DNA from 4 places in the Alteromonas sp. MB-3u-76 genome. Region 2 is predicted to be linked to each of the others. Evidence: predicted binding sites of a transcription regulator. Region 2 holds the regulator's gene; each other region holds the start of a gene.
The links. The regulator sigma-54, encoded in region 2, starts transcription at its own class of promoters, with help from an activator protein. The targets are predictions, from matches to a motif close to GTTGGCACGNNNNTNGNNT.
Positions count from the first base shown of each region.

Region 1: a site for sigma-54 is predicted at 1,857-1,875, ahead of CW735_RS10105 (hemerythrin domain-containing protein). Genes of this name have one in related genera too.
Region 3: a site for sigma-54 is predicted at 3,431-3,449, ahead of CW735_RS05125 (flagellar hook-length control protein FliK). Genes of this name have one in related genera too.
Region 4: a site for sigma-54 is predicted at 3,454-3,472, ahead of CW735_RS04850 (flagellar assembly protein T N-terminal domain-containing protein). Genes of this name have one in related genera too.

Region 1 is NZ_CP025115.1:2,252,119-2,257,370, reverse strand. It holds gene CW735_RS10115 (putative bifunctional diguanylate cyclase/phosphodiesterase) at 1-948, shown strand, start outside; gene CW735_RS10110 (YqaE/Pmp3 family membrane protein) at 1,134-1,292, shown strand; gene CW735_RS10105 (hemerythrin domain-containing protein) at 1,374-1,817, opposite strand; gene gdhA (NADP-specific glutamate dehydrogenase) at 2,013-3,365, opposite strand; gene CW735_RS10095 (diacylglycerol kinase family protein) at 3,374-5,002, opposite strand; gene CW735_RS10090 (DUF2878 domain-containing protein) at 5,204-5,252, shown strand, end outside.
Region 2 is NZ_CP025115.1:841,283-846,534, reverse strand. It holds gene lptA (lipopolysaccharide transport periplasmic protein LptA) at 1-256, shown strand, start outside; gene lptB (LPS export ABC transporter ATP-binding protein) at 256-981, shown strand; gene CW735_RS03775 (RNA polymerase factor sigma-54) at 1,059-2,558, shown strand; gene hpf (ribosome hibernation promoting factor) at 2,587-2,874, shown strand; gene ptsN (PTS IIA-like nitrogen regulatory protein PtsN) at 2,888-3,334, shown strand; gene rapZ (RNase adapter RapZ) at 3,470-4,312, shown strand; gene CW735_RS03755 (HPr family phosphocarrier protein) at 4,347-4,619, shown strand; gene mgtE (magnesium transporter) at 4,825-5,252, shown strand, end outside.
Region 3 is NZ_CP025115.1:1,135,898-1,141,149, reverse strand. It holds gene fliM (flagellar motor switch protein FliM) at 1-300, opposite strand, end outside; gene fliL (flagellar basal body-associated protein FliL) at 376-912, opposite strand; gene CW735_RS05125 (flagellar hook-length control protein FliK) at 1,062-3,188, opposite strand; gene fliJ (flagellar export protein FliJ) at 3,533-3,979, opposite strand; gene fliI (flagellar protein export ATPase FliI) at 4,012-5,252, opposite strand, start outside.
Region 4 is NZ_CP025115.1:1,077,227-1,082,478, reverse strand. It holds gene CW735_RS04875 (chemotaxis protein CheV) at 1-684, opposite strand, end outside; gene flgA (flagellar basal body P-ring formation chaperone FlgA) at 901-1,629, shown strand; gene flgM (flagellar biosynthesis anti-sigma factor FlgM) at 1,733-2,062, shown strand; gene flgN (flagellar export chaperone FlgN) at 2,222-2,653, shown strand; gene CW735_RS04855 (LPP20 family lipoprotein) at 2,744-3,241, opposite strand; gene CW735_RS04850 (flagellar assembly protein T N-terminal domain-containing protein) at 3,615-4,796, shown strand; tRNA gene CW735_RS04845 (tRNA-Arg) at 4,861-4,936, shown strand.

The DNA of each region.
Region 1 (5,252 bases), 1.4 Mb from region 2:
CTTATAACAATACCTGTAAAAGTGGCTATGGCTGTATTGGAATGCCCTGAAGACGCGTCTGACACAGAAGAGTTGTTTAGAAAACTCAATATTGTTTCTGATAACGCAATTCGCTCAGGCGCTGCCTTAACCTATTACAGTGAGGCGTTAGAGCAGGGCTACAATAGACGTCTTCTAATCACTACCGAACTAAAGCGTGTACTTGCCACACAGCAACACGAACTTTCTGTCGTGTATCAACCCAAAATAGACCTGAAAACGATGAAAGTGTGTAGCATGGAGGTGCTGCTTAGGTGGAATAACAGTCGTTTAGGACAAGTATCGCCGGATGAGTTTATTTCTGTGGCGGAACAAGCTGGGTTGATAGAACAAGTGACTAAGTGGGTAATGAAAACCACTATTACCGATCTTGCTTATTTTAGAAGCAAGCGTTACGACTTTTCTGTTGCTATGAACTTGTCCTCACATGATATCCAAAATAAAACGCTATTAAATGAACTGGTGGCATTACTTACAGAAAAAGGCCTGTCACCTGCCTCACTGCAGTTAGAAATTACAGAAAGTGATTTGGTTGCTGATGCGTCTCTGGCAGTAGAAAACCTTTCATCACTTAAGTCGTTAGGGTTTCGTTTTGCCATCGATGACTTTGGTACCGGCTATTCTTCCTTAGCGTATTTGAAAAACTTACCCGTAGAGACAATCAAAATAGATAAAAGCTTTATATTAAATTTGTCTACCGATGAAAATGACCAACAGATTGTCCATACAATACTCAGTCTGGCCGGTATTTTTGAACTTAATGTAGTTGCCGAAGGGGTAGAGGATGCAGAGTCTCTTAACATTTTAAAAGAGTGGGGCTGTGATGTTGCACAAGGCTATTACATTAGCAGGCCGTTAAAAAGAGAAGACCTAGAAGACTGGCTACTTACTACACCTTATCACGAGTAAAAATACCCAAACTGCTAGCCAGAAGCATGAAATCTGATGTTTGTAATTTTTGGAATACATTATGCTTGGTTAAACAGTGTGGTTTTGAAAAAGCCTATTTTTGATTGTTAGTAAAGTCAAAACACCCACAATTTAACACATGCTCTCAATGTTGAGTGATATTGAATAAAAACAAGGATTTTATTATGGATATTATACGCGTACTTCTGTCAATTTTACTTCCACCACTAGGCGTATTTCTGCAAGTTGGAATTGGTGCTCACTTTTGGATAAACATTCTGCTGACTATTCTCGGATACTTTCCAGGAGTGATCCATGCAGTCTATATTATTGCGAAGAAGTAACGTTTTCTTATGATTGGCTAAAAGAAAGCCAGTAACAGATTATGCTGTTACTGGCTTTTTTCGTTATCGAGGTTGTTTAATTTATGCAGACTTTAGTTCTTGCTGCATTTCTTTTTTGTAACCCGACGCCAATTCTGTTTTTTGATGTTCGTTAAGTACCCTTCCAGCAACGTTGAAAAATTCTTGCTCCTCATCTGCTAGGTGATGCTCTACCTTCTCTTTAAGTACTTTAAGGTGATGTAGCCATGCCGGCGAACTCATGTCGGTATTGTCTAATTTTTCTATCAACTCATCAATTTCATGATGTTCCGCAATACCATGGCGGGTTAAATCCACTGTTGCGTCTTTTTCTAAGAGGTGAGTGTAAAAGTGGCGTTCCTCTGCTATGGCGTGACTTTCAAGCTGTTGCTTCAATTCTTCAAAGTACTCTTGACGAGCAGCAGTGTTCCCACTGGTTTCAGCTAATATTTTCAATAGAAGACGTTGTTTTTCGTGGTCTTGGCGTAATGCTTCAAAGATTTTCACTATAGTTCCCTCAGTAGATTAAAGATGACACAGTCATTAATGCGATAAACGTTCCATAATGATGGATGGTTAAGTTTCTGAAATTTAATCGCTTTTTTTGAGGGGGTTGTTTGGAATAAGAGAAAGGCGTACAAGGTAAGCAGTTTTTACACTTTGTACGCCTAATCTTTCATAGCAAAGTTAGTTGGAAAAAGGTTAAACGCCCTGTGCTACCATCGCATCTGCTATTCGTCTAAACGCAGCAATGTTAGCGCCCTTCATGTAGTTAATATAATTATCTTTGCCTGCCGAGCGCTTAGCCTCTTCAAGGCAGCGCGCATGTATGCTCTTCATAATAGATTGAAGTTCATTGTCGAGTACGTCTGCTTCGTGTTGACTAAACTGTGCATTCTGAGACATTTCTAGTCCTGACAGGGCAACGCCTCCGGCATTCGATGCTTTACCTGGTACATAAGTAATCCCTGAGTCGATAAAGACTTCCTGTGCGTTATTGCTGCAAGGCATGTTTGCACCTTCAAGTACCATGCTACATCCGTTTTCAAGTAATGCCTTTGCATCTTTTTCATGCAGTTCATTTTGTGTGGCGCAGGGCAGGGCAATATCGCACTTAACATGCCAAGGCGTTTTGTCACTAAACCAAGCGCCAGACCCTTTGCTTTCTAAATCTGTAAGCACGTTAGATGAAGTGGTATGGGCATCTATAGCCCAAGCTATATCAGACTGACTAAATCCTTTATCACAAAACAAGAATCCGCGACTGTTTGATAAGGTGACTACCGTAGCCCCTTTTTGAATCGCTTTTTTGGCAGCGTGCAACGCTACGTTTCCTGCTCCTGATACAACAACTCGCTTTCCTTCTAAGGTTGTATCATTTGCATCGCAGACAGCTTCGGTAAAGTAAATCAGTCCAAAGCCCGTAGCCTCGGTTCTTATATAACTACCTCCAAATTCAAGACCCTTACCCGTTAGTACACCTTCGAATTTATTGTTGAGCCTGCGGTATTCACCATAGAGATACCCAATTTCCCTAGCGCCAACATTAATATCACCGGCCGGAATATCTGTATTCGCGCCGATATGACGCTGAAGTTCTCGCATGAAGGCTTGGCAAAATAGCATGATGTCTCTATCACTTCGACCTTTAGGGTTAAAGTCTGAGCCACCTTTACCGCCACCCATTGGCAAGCCTGTTAGGGCATTTTTGAAACACTGCTCAAATGCCAAAAATTTGAGAACCGATAGGTTAACCGTTGGGTGGAACCGCAATCCACCTTTATACGGACCCATTACACCATTGTGCTGAACACGCCATGCTTGGTTAACTTCTACTGTACCCTCTGAGTTTACCCAAGATACTGTAAAGTAAATAACTCGCTCTGGGAGGCAAAGCCTGCGAACGATGTCTGCCTGTTTATAGGCCTCGTTAGCATTGTAAATAGGAACGATATCTTCGAGCACTTCCCGTACAGCTTGTAGATATTCTTTTTCACTTTCAAATTTAGTGTTTAAAAAGTCGTAAATTTCATCAAAATTACTTTCGTTTGGCATGGGGGACTTCATTCCTCGTTTTCTTTATTTGTTAGCACGGTGAGACTGCGTGGACACGTATTAATGGTCACAGTGTCTGCATGAAAAATTTCACCGTCTACCGCATAGGCAATTTCATCATCGAACGTAAGCGTAATTGTGCTTGCTTGCGCGTGACGTATGTTGTCAGAATGGCGCTTATGCTCGCTGGGGCTGAAAATTAATTCTGCTAGCGAGAGTAATTGTTTGTCGGGAGACGTCTGGGGAACTAGCCACGTTAGGTCTAGTTTGCCATCAGTGACATCGGGCGGTTCGTCGCCTTGCGCTAACGCTGTGGTCATAGGGGCAGCATTAGCAACAACAAAACTAGGCGTGGTGAGTGTTTCTTCATCGCTATCGTCTGTGCGAATTTTAAAGCTAATATTCTCGTTGTTAGAAATTGCACTCCACAAGCCTTTTAAATAAGCAAATTGGCCGCCTTCATTCTTTTCATCTCTATCGGCAGACGAAATCATTTGCTCTTCAAACCCAACGGCAGTTACCAGCAACATGATGTTGTCGTTACATGTGGCTGTATCGATAGCCAGCGTGTTCCCCTCAATAATGATGTCGCACGCAATATCAATGGGCATCACTTTACTTAAATAACCATGAAGTACCTGGCTCAGCGCATTTGCTGTGCCCAACGGAATAAAGCCCATGGTTGCTTGAGTATCTATTAGAGCAGATGCCACTTCAGTAAGCGTACCATCTCCCCCACAGGCAACGATGATGTCTGCGTTATTATCTAGCGCCTCTTCGGCTATGGCCTTGCCATTTTTTTCGGGTGTTGTTTCAAAGACAGAAACAGAGAACTTTTCGTTAAGTCTTGCCAAAATCTGGCTTTTGTTAAGTTCCCACTTGCCACCGCCCGCCACGGGGTTTGCAATAAGCACCAAGTTTTTTTGTAGTGAAAGCAGTCCCCCATCTTTTACCTTTTCAAGCGCAGATAGCTGCTTTTTATTTAAGCGAGCGGTTTGTCTTACGCTATTTATCCGTCGCATTGCTTCTTCTACAGTTAGTGAATCATCTTTGGCAAGCAAATATGCTGCTACTACCAAAACTGAGCGTCCCCTGCCCAACGCGCAGTGCACAACAACATTTCTTTTCGCTTTGATTTGTTGATCAAGCCAATTGATCGCATGTAACAGTTGTTCTGAAGTAGGGCTAGTATGGTCAAGCACTGGAATATTTAAGTAGCGATAGTCTTCTCTCAGTGCAGTGTAATCTAACCCATCAAATTCAGCGGTAACATCAAGAATAGCAGTAATGTTGTTTTCGTTAAGAAGGTCTACATGCTTACCTGACATTCGGCAGGCTAGAAATAAGTTTTCTTGAATTTTTTGTAAGGGCGGTACTTTGTCGGTACGTCGAGCATATTCATTGTATGCCCACGAGCCGAAAAGAAAGGGGACAAATATCCATCGAATATAGAAGGGAATAGATCCATCTTCTCTTTTTCTGAATAATGACGGGTAGTTAAAAATGTACGCACTACTTACCGCAGCAAGCGAAAATGTCACCCAACCAAATAATATTTGCAAAATGAGTGACGGAGAAACCATAGCTAGTACAAGTGCAACAAGCGCTCCAGCAATATAATATTTAACCATTTTCACGGCGAAACATATCCTTTGTTAATGCAGTTAGTAATCTATACGGCTTAAGATTAATTTTCGTTTACTTTGCTCTACGCTCGGTGACGTAAAATGTTTGAGGTCATCCAATTTAGTGCAATTAAAAGGCTGAAATTAACAGATTTATGAACTTTGTAAGTTATCGTGCCGTATGCCTCGATATACGAACAACGAGCACAAACAATGAAAAAAGAAGTTGTAATAAAGGTTGCTAATTTTATTTGGTTCCAAG
Region 2 (5,252 bases):
GCGCACTATTTCACTGAGCGGCAACGCTGAATTACGGCAAGATAGCAGCCAAGTAAAGGGCGATAACATTACCTTTGACATGATAACTGAACAGTTATTAGCAACTGGCGGCAATCAAGAAGATGGTAAAGGTCGCGTTACCACGGTATTCACGCCAGAGTCTATTAGAAAAGTCAAAAAAGACGATTCGAATAGTGATGATGGCAGTGATAATGACACAGACAAAAGCAAAGACGGTAAAGGCAAGCAACAGTAATGGCTACTCTTAGTGCAAAAAATCTTGCTAAGGCATACAAATCCCGCCAAGTTGTGATTGATGTTAGTCTGTCAGTCTCTACAGGGCAGATTGTTGGGCTGTTAGGCCCAAATGGCGCGGGAAAAACGACAACGTTTTATATGATTGTCGGTCTAGTTCCGTCAGACAAAGGGCAGATATTAATAGACGATAAAGAATTAACGCATCAGCCCATGCACGAACGCGCTCGCGGTGGAATTGGTTATTTACCTCAAGAAGCGTCTATATTTAGAAAACTGACTGTGCATGAAAATATCATGGCTATTTTGCAAACCCGAAAGGATTTGAACTCTCAGCAACAGGAAGAAGAAGCTGACGCACTACTTGATGAATTCAATATCAACCATATACGTAATAGTGTGGGTATGAGCCTTTCCGGTGGAGAACGTCGCAGAGTAGAAATAGCAAGAGCACTTGCGGCTAAACCCGAATTTATTTTGCTCGACGAGCCCTTTGCTGGTGTTGATCCAATATCAGTTAATGATATAAAGAAGATAATACAGCACCTTCGCGACAGAGGAATAGGCATTCTCATCACCGACCACAATGTGAGAGAAACATTGGATGTCTGTGAAAAAGCGTACATTGTGAGTCATGGCGAACTTATTGCGCAAGGAACCGCGGAACAGGTTTTAAGTAATCAAAAAGTAAGGGATGTATACCTAGGCGAACAATTCAGGCTATAGTTATTGTATGTAACCTAATTGTCATTTTTCTCAAGCGCTCTGGTACATTCACTGAAGAGCATAAATATAAGACGTAGATGAAACCATCTTTACAGTTAAAATTTAGTCAACAACTAACGATGACTCCACAGCTGCAGCAAGCTATCAAGCTGCTTCAGCTGTCTACACTCGACCTTCAGCAAGAGATTCAGGAGGCGTTAGACTCAAACCCTCTTTTAGAAATTGAAGAAGGTAACGACGAGCCTCAAGCTGAAAAAAACAACATCGACAACGATGATAGCGCTAGCGAAGCCACTGCTTCTGCGTCTAGCGACACTATCGAGTCTGGTGATGCCCTTGAAAAAAACGACCTTCCTGATGAATTGCCCATCGATAGCACATGGGACGAATATTATTCTGCCTCCTCTGCACCTGCTCCCGGTCCATCAAACAACGATGATGACCAAATTTTCCAGGGTGAAACCACAGAAGATATTCAAGCCCATTTATTATGGCAAATGCGCCTCACTCCTTTTTCTGACACTGACAGAGCGATTGCCATTGCTATTATTGACTCCATTGATGAGTCGGGTTATCTCACGGCAACGTTAGACGAAATATTAGAAGCCGTTAATTTTGAAGATATTGAAACCGAAAATGTTGAAGAAGAGATAGAGTTAGACGAAGTGGAGTGCGTGCTAAAACGTATTCAAATGTTTGACCCCATTGGCTCTGGCTCGCGCACTCCACAGGAGTGTCTGATGGTTCAACTTCGTCAGTTTGCCGACGATACCCCTTGGTTGGAAGAGGCAAAAAGACTGATAGAGGACTATTCGGATTTGCTTAGCAGCAAAGACTACAGAACCTTAATGCGTAAGAGTCGTTTGAAAGAAGACGAGCTTCGCGAGGCAATGCGTTTGCTTCAAACCTTGAATCCTCGCCCAGGTAGTGCTTTAGTTACTAAAGAGCCTGAGTATGTTATCCCCGATGTATCGGTAGCAAAGAAAAACGGTCGCTGGACTGTAGAACTGAATCCAGACAGCTTACCTAAACTGGGTGTAAACCAGCAGTATGCAGCGATGAGTAGAAAAGCGAAAAATAGTAGCGATTCACAGTTCATACGCTCTCATATGCAAGAAGCCAAATGGTTTATAAAAAGCTTAGAGTCGAGAAACGATACATTAATGAAAGTGGCTAACTGTATTGTTCAGCAACAAATGGGATTTTTTGAGCACGGCCCCGAAATGATGAAACCAATGGTTCTCAATGATGTCGCAGAAATGGTAGACATGCATGAATCGACGATTTCACGGGTTACTACTCAAAAATACATGCATACTCCACGAGGAATTTACGAGTTAAAATATTTTTTCTCCAGCCACGTGGCAACGGAATCAGGCGGCGAGTGTTCATCTACCGCTATCCGTGCGTTAATTAAGAAACTGGTTGCAGCAGAAACGCCTAGCAAACCATTAAGCGATAGCAAGATTGCTTTATTGTTGGCAGAGCAAGGCATAAAAGTCGCTCGGCGGACAATAGCAAAATACCGGGAGTCTTTATCGATACCCCCGTCTAACCAACGCAAAAGCCTTATTTAAAGGCGCTATATTAAAAGGAAGACGAAATATGCAAATCAACCTAACTGGTCATCATGTCGAAATCACCGACTCTTTGCGTAATTATGTCGATACGAAGTTCAGCAAACTTGAGCGTCACTTTGATCACATTTCTAATGTCCATGTCATCCTCAACGTAGAAAAAATAAATCAAAAAGCCGAAGCCACTATGCACCTTAGCGGTGCTGAAGTGTTTGCATCCTCAGAAAATACCGATATGTATGCAGCGATTGACAGCATGGTGGATAAACTCGACCGGCAGGTAATCAAGCATAAGGAAAAACTGAAAAAACATTAATAGATAATTAAGCATGGACATTAAAGCCATCGTAAGCCTGGACCGCACCGAGTGTGCGGTTCAGTGCAATAGTAAGAAACGAATTTTAGAAATTATTTCTGATATAGCAGCGCAAGGTGATGAAAACATAGATCAAGTCACTGTGCTAAACAGTTTACTGGCTCGGGAGCGAGTAGGCAGTACAGGAATAGGCAACGGCATTGCGCTTCCACATGGCCGCTTGGCAGGATTAGAGCAAGTAATGGCGATTGTTGTAACCTGTATCCCAGCAATCAACTTCGATGCCCTTGATGAAAAGCCTGTCGACATATTTTTTGCGTTACTGGTACCTGAAGAACAAACTCAAGGCCATTTGCAAACGCTGGCTACTGTTGCAGGTAAACTTAGCGATAAAGATACGGTAAAAGCCATACGCAGAGCCAAAACGAACGAAGATATTATCTCTGCTCTTGGCGTATAAATTGGACGCAGCACAGAAAAGCACAGAGAAGCATCGCGCTCTTTGTTGCTGCTCTTTTCTGGAATATGCGCTTAATTGAAAAATCGTTTTTGAATTAGTTTTTGGCACATAAAAAAATTTTAGGGAGAATTATCGGTGAAGCTGATTGTTATCAGTGGTCGTTCTGGCTCAGGGAAGTCAGTTGCGCTTAGGGCCCTAGAAGATTTGGGTTATTACTGCGTAGATAATATTCCCGTAAACTTGCTACCTACCCTTACTCACACGGTAGTAGACGAATATGATCAGGTAGCCGTAAGCATAGATGTGCGAAACCTGCCTAAAAACCCTAACGATTTGGTAGAAATTTTAGACTACCTGCCCTCTTCCTGGTCTATGACCATCGTTTATATTGATGCCAGTGACGATGTGCTGGTGAAGCGTTTTAGCGAAACCCGTCGACTGCACCCTCTCGCTAAACTCAACAAGTCACTGTCGGAAGCTATAAAGGCAGAATCTAACTTACTTGCACCAATTGTTGAGCGCGCAGATCTGTATTTAGACACTGATAAATTAACTATTCACCAGCTTGCTGAAATTATTCGCGAGCGTATTTTAGGGAAGAAGAGCTCCCGTCTCGTTCTGGTATTCGAGTCTTTTGGATTTAAACACGGTATTCCTAAAGACGCCGACTATGTGTTTGATGCTCGTTTCCTTCCCAATCCTCATTGGGAGCCAGATCTTCGGCACCTAACCGGTGTCGATGCTCCGGTAGAGGTATTCCTTGGCTCACAACCCGTTGTAACCAAGTTTGTATGGCAAATACAAAATTTAATTACCACTTGGCTTCCTCACCTGGAAAGAAACAACCGAAGCTATGTCACGGTTGCTATAGGCTGCACCGGCGGTCAGCACCGTTCGGTTTATATTGCTCAGACGTTGTCAAAAACATTCAGCGAAATTCATCCCGACGTGCAAATACGTCATAGAGAATTAAATTAACAACCTGCGCATTAAGTAGAGAGCTAGACAAACTGTGACTATCGAAAAAACGCTAACAATCGTCAATAAACTTGGTCTGCATGCAAGAGCAGCAACTCAATTGGTACAATTAGCAAATCAATTTGACGCAAAAATCATTCTCGAAAAAGGTGACAAACAAGCCGATGCTAGCAGCGTACTTGGCCTTATGATGCTAGAAAGCCATCAGGGTGAGCAGGTAAACGTGATTGTTGAGGGCAATGACGCTGAAGCCGCTCTGGCGGCCATTGAAAAGCTCATAGAGGGTCGATTTAACGAAGACGAATAACACTTGCCTGCTTTGTGCTTTTCTTGCTTAAATTTTCACAGCTGCTGTTATTATCGTCAAGCGCGTAAAAACGTATTTCAAATCAACGTATTTGTCATGACACCAACAGGGTAAGTACGCTATTCTATTAACACGCAACATAGTCTCTGTGTAGCCACCAAATTAGGTTTTCTTCGGGCATCTAGTAAGTTAGGAATTGCTCTTCATGGCAGAAGCTCTCGTTTCTAAATATGTACAAACTCAGCTGAGAACGCTTAACAACGCATTAAGCAACGGTCAGTTCGTGTCTGTAAGAAAGCTACTATTAGAGCTTCCCCCTTCCGATGTTGCCCATATTCTCGAGTCTAGCCCTAGTCGTACCCGCGACGAACTTTGGGAGTTAATCGATAGCGATTTTCACGGCGACATAATAGAAGAACTCTCCGATGATGTGCGTAATGGCATAATCACAAAAATGCTGCCGGCCAATGTGGTTGATGCGCTTGAGGAAATGGACACCGATGATTTAGCAGAGACGCTCAGTAGCTTACCTGAAACCGTTTTGCTCGACATTCTTGACTCAATGGACGCTCAAGACCGTTTGCGAGCCGAGCAAGCGTTGTCTTACGGTGAAGAGACCGCCGGGTTCATTAT
Region 3 (5,252 bases), 290 kb from region 2:
TGGAACAAACAAGGTGTGAATGTATTCGCCGAATTTAATCATTTGAATGCCGTTAATAGACACTTCAGCAGAACGGCGCATCATGTTAAATAGACTAACGCGCATATGACGAGCGAACCGTTCATTAACGATTTCAAGGGTAGGCATACGCCCACGAACAATTCTATCCTGCGAGGAAAAATCGTACTCGAGCGTTGAGGCGTCAGAGTCAGCACCACCCGCACTAACCTCTTCTTCCTCTACATCGTCCACCCCGTGTAAAAGGGCGTCGATTTCATCTTGAGATAATAAATCGCTCACAGTGCTCTACCCATATTTGCATAAATTGCTGCGTAAATTATTGCATAAACTGCTGCATGAAAATTACACATGCAACTACTGCATTACAAAGCCAGTGAATAACACTCGCTCCACCACGTTGCTACCAATGTCATTTTCCTGAAGTGCCTTTTTAACCTCGGTGACCGCCAGCTCACGTAGCTCAATTTTGCCGGCTTCCGTTACTAAGTCATCTGCGTTAGACATACTAAAGGTTTGTAACAAGGTTCCCTCAATTAAAGGGATGTGTGTTTTTACTAGCTCTTCGTTGTCTGACCCACGCACGAGAAGCTGGACTTTAATTTGCACTAATCTATCTCGCCCGCTGCTGCCAGGTACATTAAATACAAAAGGCCTCGGCATAGCGACATACAATGCGGTTCCAATTTCAGCATTTGCGCCAGGTGTTGCAGGTGCTGATGCTGTCTCTGCAGCCTCAGGCAGTTGCTCTGCCGCAGGCTCATCGCCACCGGCAAAAAGGAAAAAGTAAGCACCTGCTCCACCGCCAACAAGTACAAGCGCGATAATGATGATAAGCATCATTTTACCTTTCTTCTTGCCGCCTTCTTCTACTTGTAATTCTTCATCAGCCATGTGTATCTCTTCTTAAATACGTTAAAACTTGTATTATCAAGCTTCATGTCAAAATCGCAATGCTGCCTTAGTCATATTTTGACATATTTTTGTTTTTTCACTTTTCAGTGATTGGTTGGCCAAAAAGTCTATATTTACCTAGGTGAAGCCTAGGCGTAAAAATCTATACCGCCTTTCGCTTCTCGAGTAACGGCCTGCTCTATTACATGTCCATTATCTAGCTCAGCGTCATTTTCTGAACGATGACTACCACTATTTCCGTTTTGCCCAGCAAGTTGCTGACCACTTTCGCTATTTGATGAGTTATCTTTTCTCACCTGCGCATCGCCTAATTCAATTCCTTGCTCAGACAGCATATCTCTAAGCTTAGGCATAGATTCAGCAAGCGCATCTTTAGCTTGTTGAGACTGTACAACAAAACTCACGCTGGCCGCTTCGCCCTGTACATTAACCCTCACCTGCATACTGCCTAATTCAGGCGGGTCGAGTCGAATTTCTGCCATCGTGTTTCTGGCATTCACCATCCAACGAATTTTTTCGCCTAGTTGCTGCTGCCCCTCTGGCTTATGAATATTGACAGCTTTATCGAACCCATCGAATTGCTGTTGAGATTTTGACGATTCTGAACGAATTTGGTTATTTTCATTAATGGCGGCATCTGCTTGCGTAAACTGCTGTTGAACCATTTGCTGAATACTATTTTGTGCATTGGTCATCAACTGCATAAACTGACCAGCCTGAGTCTCTACTCTTGCATTAAGGGCGCTTGACACTTCAGCAGACAGCGAAGCGTCTTTTGCTGCATCTGCAACAATGGCCGAGAGTTCAATGCCCGGCTGATGCCCCTGCTCTACCTGCTTTTGAAACTCGTTGATACCAGCAATTATGTTCGATTTCACAGCCTGCTGCTGTTGACTATTAGGCACGAGCGCAACCATACGTTCGGCAAGGGCTTCCGTTGCCTTCTGAGCACTTTCAGGGCTTAGCTTGCTGATAGCCATTAAAAGAGAATCGTCTTGTGTTTCGAGTGCTCCCATGTCAATTTGCTGACCTTCTAATGCTTTTTCAGTTGAAGGCTTCATACCTGATGCTGTGATATTTTCTCCATCAACGGCTGCAGATGATGAATTTATCTTTGCAGTAACACCGGTCAAATCGGCGGCAATAGCCTCTCCCTCATGAAGCTTGTCAAAATTAGCGCCATGTTGCACTGTTGCTTTTTCACCCGCGTTGGCTGCCGACAATGCTTGACTGAGTCTGTCATCCCCATTTTCTTTTAGAGCATCGTTTATTAAGCTTAGTAGAAGCTCGTTCTGCGTACTTTCTTCATCACTTAGGTCGGACAATGGCAGATTTTGTGCTTCTTCGCTTCCTTGTTCGAGGCTTGAGCGTTCATTGCCTTTCTGTTCAGCTAAGGACTCTGAATTCGTGAGTTGTGCTAGAAGTACACTGAGGTTATCTTCACTTTCATTACTCACTCCGCCTTTTGCTTCAGCACTCTCAACCTGTTTATTTAACAGGTTGCTTAGAGTGCTTAACTTGTCTGTGATCGCTGGATTGACTTTAACATTTTCATCTTCTAGAGATTTCAACTGGGTTATTAGATCAGATAAAACGTCAGTAATTTCGCTGTTATCCATTGCATTAAGCTCAGCGGGCATCTTTCCATTAGTTAGGGCCTCAAGTTCTCCAGCAGCTTTTCCTACTCCACCTTTGGTAATTCCCTCCACAAATGCAATCCAATCTGTTCCATCCACTACATCTTCCATTGGCATAACAATTGGAGAAACAGGCTCTCCGACTATTGGAGCACTCTTTTCTCTTTTGCCATCAGTACCTATCGAGAGCTCTTTTTCAGTTGTCTTTTTTATCGAAGGAGAATTTCCTTGCTGCGGCTTCAAATCATTACCCGACTTGCTAGCTTCATTGTTTTGTGAAATGACATCTTTCTCTTTATTGATGTCTTTTGTTTTAAATGAGGAGCTTTCTGCCTCAGTCACATTTTGAGAAGGAGCTTGGTCAACTTTATTTTGCTTGTCATCATTTCGCGGGAGATCCGTGTGATATCTATCACTATCTTTAACTCTGCGTTTGGCGTTTTCATTTAATACAAAATCACGGCCACCAGATTTTGCTTCTTGATAAAGGCTGCTAAATGCTTCGCTATTTTGTCCTTGCGAGTGACTATCTAAACCGTTACCCACGGCTTTCGCCGTAGATGTCGCCGAAAAGGGCAATGCGGCAATGTCTGTTTTATTTACGGCAACTTGTTGCATAATTCTCTACCGTCCTACACTTCCACCATTAAATGGGTGATAAATTTGTTGTATCGCTGTAATTATGCAAGGCAAACTTTAACCAACTGATTAGTAATACTTTTTAATCTATATTTATATTACTACTGTGTTTTTAGTATCTTTTTTGCATCTACAACGGTTTAAAAAGCGTGTCGCAATTTCTGAAAAACGCCGTCAAAACCAACCGCTTTGTTAAACGTCATTCAAAGACAGTGAGAACTTTGCAAAGGCCGCGCCAATTATTTAAAAAGAAGACTTGTTAGCGAGTACTAAATTTACATGAACTGCGGCATTTTAATGGGGAAGCACGGAATTAAGACGTGCTAAAAAGAGGAGCTTTTAGATCTTATGAAACGTTGCGTAGCGAACTCATCGAGCATGGCTTGTTCAGCTTTTGCCTCTTTTTTCTCTTTCGCTAAACGCTTTTTGTCGAGAAGAAGCGTAACGGCCTTAACCTTTTGTTGTTGTTTAAGCCACATTTGCTTGCGCTGATCTGCTGCCATCTTTGCTTGAGCAATGACTTGCATTTGTTGTTCGCACGCCTTGTCGAGCTTACCCACGAAAGAAAGGTGTTGTTGGTAATAAGTAGCTGTTACACCCGACTGTCCGGTTTGCTGAATACCTTTTATATAATCAACGCGATATTGCTCTAAACTCGCTAGCTTTTGTTTATGCTGATTCACGTTAAGCTGCGCCTGTTGATAAAAGCGCGACTCACGTTGTTCTTTCTCTTTTTCGAATTCAGCTAAACGTTCTAGTTGTTTAGACATTATCTAATCGCCTTTCAATGCTTGGTTCATATTCACTGGCCCTGCCCTAAGCCTTTTGCCAACGCAGCCATACCCTCTAAGCTTTCATCATAGGGTAGTACCTGTTTCATCCCCTGCTGTAGGAATGCATTAATGGCAGGCTCTGCTCTTATTGCAAGATCGATACGTGGATCTGACCCCTTTGCATATGCGCCAATAGATATAAGATCTTGGTTTTGCTTGTAATGAGAATATACCTGGCGAATTCGTCTAGCCATGAGCTGGTGTTCTTCACTGACCACTTGCGGCATTACTCGACTTATCGACGACTCAATATCAATAGCTGGGTAGTGGCCACTATCTGCCAAAGAACGAGAAAGCACTACGTGACCGTCCAGTATTGCGCGAGCAGCATCGGCAACCGGGTCTTGTAAATCGTCACCTTCTGTAAGCACTGTAAAAAAGGCGGTAATGGAACCCTGCTTTTCACTCCCGTTTCCCGCTCGCTCTACAAGAACTGGAAGGCGCGCAAACACTGATGGCGGGTAACCTCTCGTTGCAGGCGGCTCTCCTACCGCCAGCGCTATTTCCCGCTGAGCCATGGCATAACGAGTGAGAGAGTCGATAAGTAGCAACACTTTCAACCCTTTATCACGGAAGTACTCTGCTATTGTCATTGCGGTTTCGCATCCTTTTAAACGCATTAACGGCGACGTATCTGCCGGAGCGGCAACCACAACAGCACGCTTGCGCTCTTCTTCTGTAAGGATATCGTGAATAAACTCTTTTACTTCGCGACCACGTTCACCAACTAGCCCAACAACAACCACGTCGGCTTCACAGCCCCGTGTCATCATGCCTAAAAGAACACTTTTACCAACGCCACTGCCTGCAAATAGTCCCATCCGTTGGCCGACACCCACAGTATTAAGTGCATTTATCGCTCTTACACCAACATCCATAGCGGCATTGATTGGTCGTCTTATTAATGGATTCATTGGAGGTCGGGTGGTAGGTGCACGGTGCTCTGCTTCTATTTCTCCCAATCCATCAAGAGGCTGGCCATTCCCGTCAACCACGCGCCCTAATAGCGACATGCCAACAGGCAATCCACTCTGGCGATTTAGTGGCATAACCCTACTACCAGGCACAATGCCCCTTACAGCTTCAGTAGGCATTAAATAGGTAATATCTTCACCAAAACCAACTACCTCTGCTTCAATTTCGCCTTCAATCGTTTGTACTAAGCATTGACTGCCTACTGGAAGCTGACACCCTACGGCTTCTAATGTAA
Region 4 (5,252 bases), 240 kb from region 2:
AATATCGCCATACTCTTCGGCAATCTCTTTCAATCGCTTAAGTGCTTCAAGCCCGTTTTTAGCTAGCTCGATTTCGAGACCCAGTGACGTTAGCGCTTTTTTAACCTGGTTTCTGGCTACTGTAGAATCATCAGCTATGAAAATAATCTTATTTTCTTGCCCTTCAGTGGTTAACCCTTCGGCAACCTCAGAGCTTACCTCTGCGTTTAACGGAGAAATTTCATTGAGTATTTTTTCAACGTCGAGGATTTCAATAAGTTCGTTTTCGACTTCAGTTACCGCAGTAAGATAGCTTGCTCTTCCGCTGCCTTGCGGGGGCGGCATGATGGCATCCCAATTAGTATTAATAATGCGCTCAACGGCGCCTACTAAGAACCCTTGAACCGAACGATTGTATTCCGCGATAACAATAAACGCGTTAGATAAATCTTCAATTTTTCGACCTTTCGTTGCCATACTCAAATCGATTACCGAAATAGTCTGACCACGAATGTGCGCAATGCCGCGCACTAAAGGATTGAGTTTTGGCATAGAGGTTAACGGAGGACATTGAAGAACCTCTCGGACTTTAAATACGTTTATACCAAAACGCTGGCGACCGTTTAATCTAAATAGCAATAACTCTAAACGATTCTGCCCCACAAGCTGTGTGCGCTGGTTAACTGAATCTAAGATCCCCGACATAAGTCACCTCTAGGTAATTCTGGGCATGAACATTGCGTCATGAACATTACATCTTTGTATTTCTATACAAAATAGACAATATCATTTGGTTTTTGCAGATTAAACGACAAAAAAATGACAGTAGCGTTAACAACTCTCAAAAGCAACTGTCGGTAAAACCCGCGTTTACCTTTTAAGCATAGCCAATAACTCACGAACTGAACACGAAAAGTCACAATGAAAAAACAAAATAGTAAAAGTCATGTAAGAAAACTCGCTGTTTGTGCACTTTTAGTATCAAGTGCCGCAACGAGTGTAATGTCATTTTCCATTTTCGCGATGGAAAATTTGCATCGCGTTGTAGAAAACGGCGCTCGTGAATATCTAATCACGCAACTAACTGAAAATTCGCAGGATACTAACATCGATGTTGCCATAGTAAAAATAGACGATAGGATAAATATCCCTGAGTGCTCTACCGGATACCGCTATCACACTTCAGAAGACGCACTGAAGCAGTCCTACATATCGGTGCGCGTGAGTTGTGAAACCAATGATTGGTATTTGTTTACTAGCGGCCAAGTATCGAGAACAAAAGATATTGTTGTTACCAGCGGGGCAGTAAGTCCTGGTACAGTTTTATCGTCGTCGAATTTAACAATGGCGAGCGTGGATGTTCGTCAACTCCGTTACACGACGTTCACAGAAATTGACTCGCTGGTGGGCGCTCGAATGAAGAGGCGAGCAACAAATGGTCAAGCAATCCAAGCAAATATGCTTTGCTTTGTATGCAAAGGTGACCGGATCACCATTTCTGCCGAAGTAGGTAAAATGAAAGTGAGAACTGCGGGTATCGCACAGCAAGATGGCGTGGTTGGCGATAGTATTCAAGTACTTAACGCAAGCTCTAAAAAGACTGTTATAGCCAGAGTCGCCAGTACAGAGAAAGTCGTGATACAATTATAAAACTAGCATAGAAAAACTATCCTTTTTTCGCTATTTAAAGCTAAAGATAACGGGGCTTTCGCCGATACCCTATACAGAGGTGAGAAGGTAGTGAGGAACTATTATGGCTATTAACAATATAAACAATGGGTTACCGAAAAATCCCGTTGATAACGGAAAAGTGTCTCAGCAAAATCAGACACAACAAGCGCAGCAGCAAGCTGCGTCAAAAACTGCAACGGCAGCTCCAGCACCCCGTCAAGATTCCGTTTCATTAACGCAATCTGCTCAGCAGTTAAACCAAGTTCAGAAGAAAGGTACTGAAGCACCAGTGAATCAGGAAAAAGTGGACCGTTTGAAAAAAGCAATTCAAAGCGGTGACTACCAAATTAATCCTGAAGTACTGGCGAACAAGATAGCGAAAGCAGAAGCAGAGATTTTCGGTTCTAAGTGATTTTTGTTACTGATGACTTTTGCGAATACACTCAGTGCTCAGTAGTGAGGGTGCAAATGAGTATTCTTGAAGTATGTCGCAGCATTTACAGAGAAAGTCACAGTGCTATGCTATCTGTAACATCTTTTTCAACGTACCGTATTTAAAAGAGAGCTTTCAGTGAGCGAGCAAACAGTAAATTTAACATCGATACTTCAAAACCAAGTGGACAAGTTAACTGCGTTGTCGACACTATTAGAAAGAGAGCTACAGTTAATTAGCTCTCGCGAAGCTGAATCCCTCATGGCTTTGTTAGACGAAAAAGCTCAGTTGTTAGAAGACATCCAAAAGATAGATTCAGCGGCCGAAGCCTTAATTGACCAAGGGCAAACATATAGTGAGGAAGATGATGTGCTTACAGAAAAAGCAAAGGCTCTTCTCGATGACTGCAAGTACCGCACACAGGTAAATCAAAAAGCCGTTGAGCAGGGTCAACTTCGGCTAACCCACCTTCGTAATTTAATGATGGAATTGCGCGCAAAAGAATCACTCACCTATGATAAAAAGGGAAAACCTAAAGGCGGTACTTTGGGTTCAGGAGTAAGTGCATAGCTAGCAGGTGCATAGATAGTAGGTGCATAGCTACTAATTAAATAGCTAAGCGCGTAATGGTGCAATGTTGTCTTTAAAGTGATTTAGCAATCAGTAATAAGTGACGTTTTTAACTCTACGGGGTTTTGCTGTAGTCAAATAGATGTCGTAAACCCTTTTCATATCCAGCGTCAATTCTGTGACATAAGTGTCTTCTCCCACTGGATAGGTTTTTACCACTTTTGCTCCTCGAATAACGCCGTCTACAGAAGCTCGTAAAGACTCGCTATTCACTACTAAGCTTGAAAGCGACTGCGAACCTTCGATACGCTGGCCATAAACTTGCTCTGCAAGCTCTCGGTAAGCTTCTAGTTTTGACGCCTTCATTGCCATTAGTCGCTTTACATTTGCATTGCTACCTTGCTGAGACTCGATGGGCGCATAACCAACAGCGGTGAGCACAGGATACGTATTTGGCTCGACACTTTCCCACTCAATATGTTTATCAATAACACCGCAACCTGTAAGCCCCATAGTAACGCCAATAAATAGGATGATTGTTCTCACTATTGCACTCACTGTTGATGTATGGACTGTTAGTAACTTCATGACACATATTCCTGTCTTAGCTATTGCCTTTTGGTTGCCACTTCTCGTTTTGCTTTAGAACTCTGACAAGAGTGAAGTGCTTTAGCACCCTAGCTTGCGTTTTAACCTATGTGACAAAAAAGAAAAGCAAAATTTGTACCTAAACATCTTTACACTGGTAAACCCCTTCCAATATTTCCACCTAATTGCATTAAGACACTTCTCAGTAAAGATATGGCATTGTTCTAGCATAGCTCAGGTCATGTGCTCAGGTCATGTGCTCTGGTATCTCAGCGCAAAGTTTGAATTTCGCTTTACGTTTACTTTCTTTTAAAGCCAATTTCTAGCTAAACATGCTTCTGAGTTAGCACCTAAGTAATATCAAGAGGTCGACATGTTAAGTAACAAATCGAAAGTTTATGTCATGCTGCTTAATGCGGTCGTGGCATGCGTTTGCCTAGTGGCCTTTTTACATGGGCAGGCGCATGCCATGTGGTATGAAGCCAAAGGTCAGGCAATTATCTTAAATGGCGATAAAGAAGCGGCGAAGCGAGAAGCTATTGAAGAAGCGCTCAAGCAAGCCATGCTTTTCTCCGGAGCATCAGTGAATAGTGTTCAACAGCTCACAAATGGGCTTCTAGAAAACGAAGAACTGACAATTCGCAGTAATGGCGAAGTAGAACAAATTGAAATTATCGATGAAAGATACAATGGCGAGATTTTTACTGTCAGTATTAGAGCAGATATATTTCCAGCAACCAGAACATGTAATGCAGGTAATGATAAAAAACTTTTCGCCACTACATACTTTTTAACCCCAAATAGGCAGCAACTAACAGAAGGTAATATTAGACATTTTGATGAGGCTGTAACGAATAAGTTTGCCAAACTTATGTCTGAAACCACTGATAACCTCAGGCTTGCCTATATTGCTCCTCATACTGCGAAATTTAAAAGCGAGTACACTGAACAAAATGTTCGCTCGCTAGCACAATATGGTAATTCACAGTTCGCTATCATCGGCACTATCGATGACTTGAGTATTGATAGACAACCCGCCTCAGTATTCACCCCATGGAGCGACGACAAAGTAGATAGATACTTTGCTATTACATTAGAAGTCTTTGATGGCATCAACGGCGGAAGATTATTTACCAAATCGTATAATACACATGCAGAGTGGACCTTCGACCGATTTGAGCAAATTGACGAGCATTCAAATTATTTTTGGCAATCTATTTACGGCAGAAAAACTCAAGATTTATTACTTGACGCTATTCAAGATATTAAAGAATCGATTGCGTGTCAGCCAACGACCGGACGGGTAATTAATGTAGCAGGAGACATCATTTCTATTTCTCTTGGAAGGGATAATGGTATAGAAGAAAATGATGAGCTAATGCTATATCAGGCAAAAGAGATAATGGACAACAAGGGTAAAAAATTCCTCCAATACTCGCTCTACCCCGGTACATTTGTTGTCGAAAATACGTTTGCTAATTCTTCTACCATTATTCACAAACAGTCTGGACTTGTAGCCAACATTCAAGAAAATGACTTTGTTGTGAAAAAATGAAGATAAAAAGTAAGTAAACCAAAGGGTTCCGTATTCATCTTATCTAAGTATAATATCGCGCTGTGTCCCTATAGTTTAACAGGATAAAACTGCGGCCTCCTAAGCCGCTGATCGAGGTTCGAGTCCTCGTGGGGACGCCACCACCGAAGAGTATCGAGCCAGAGCACTCATTTTTTCAGCGTGGATGCATTTCATTGTAAAGAATCTCATCCATTGTCTCTTAGGTAAAACTTGTCTGGCCCCCATTATTTTTTGTTATTTGCATAAAGTGGGTAATACTTTAATAAAAAGTAGCTTTGTGAACCGAAAGAATAATATGAATAACTTAAGTGAGTGCTGTTCATCTGAAAGTAATGAATCAGAAACAGAGGGTGGCACAAAAGACGTCTGGGACGTGATAGAAATGCTCAATGAACCGGGCGCTATTTTTTAGCTTCCTATTTAAATGTTATTGGC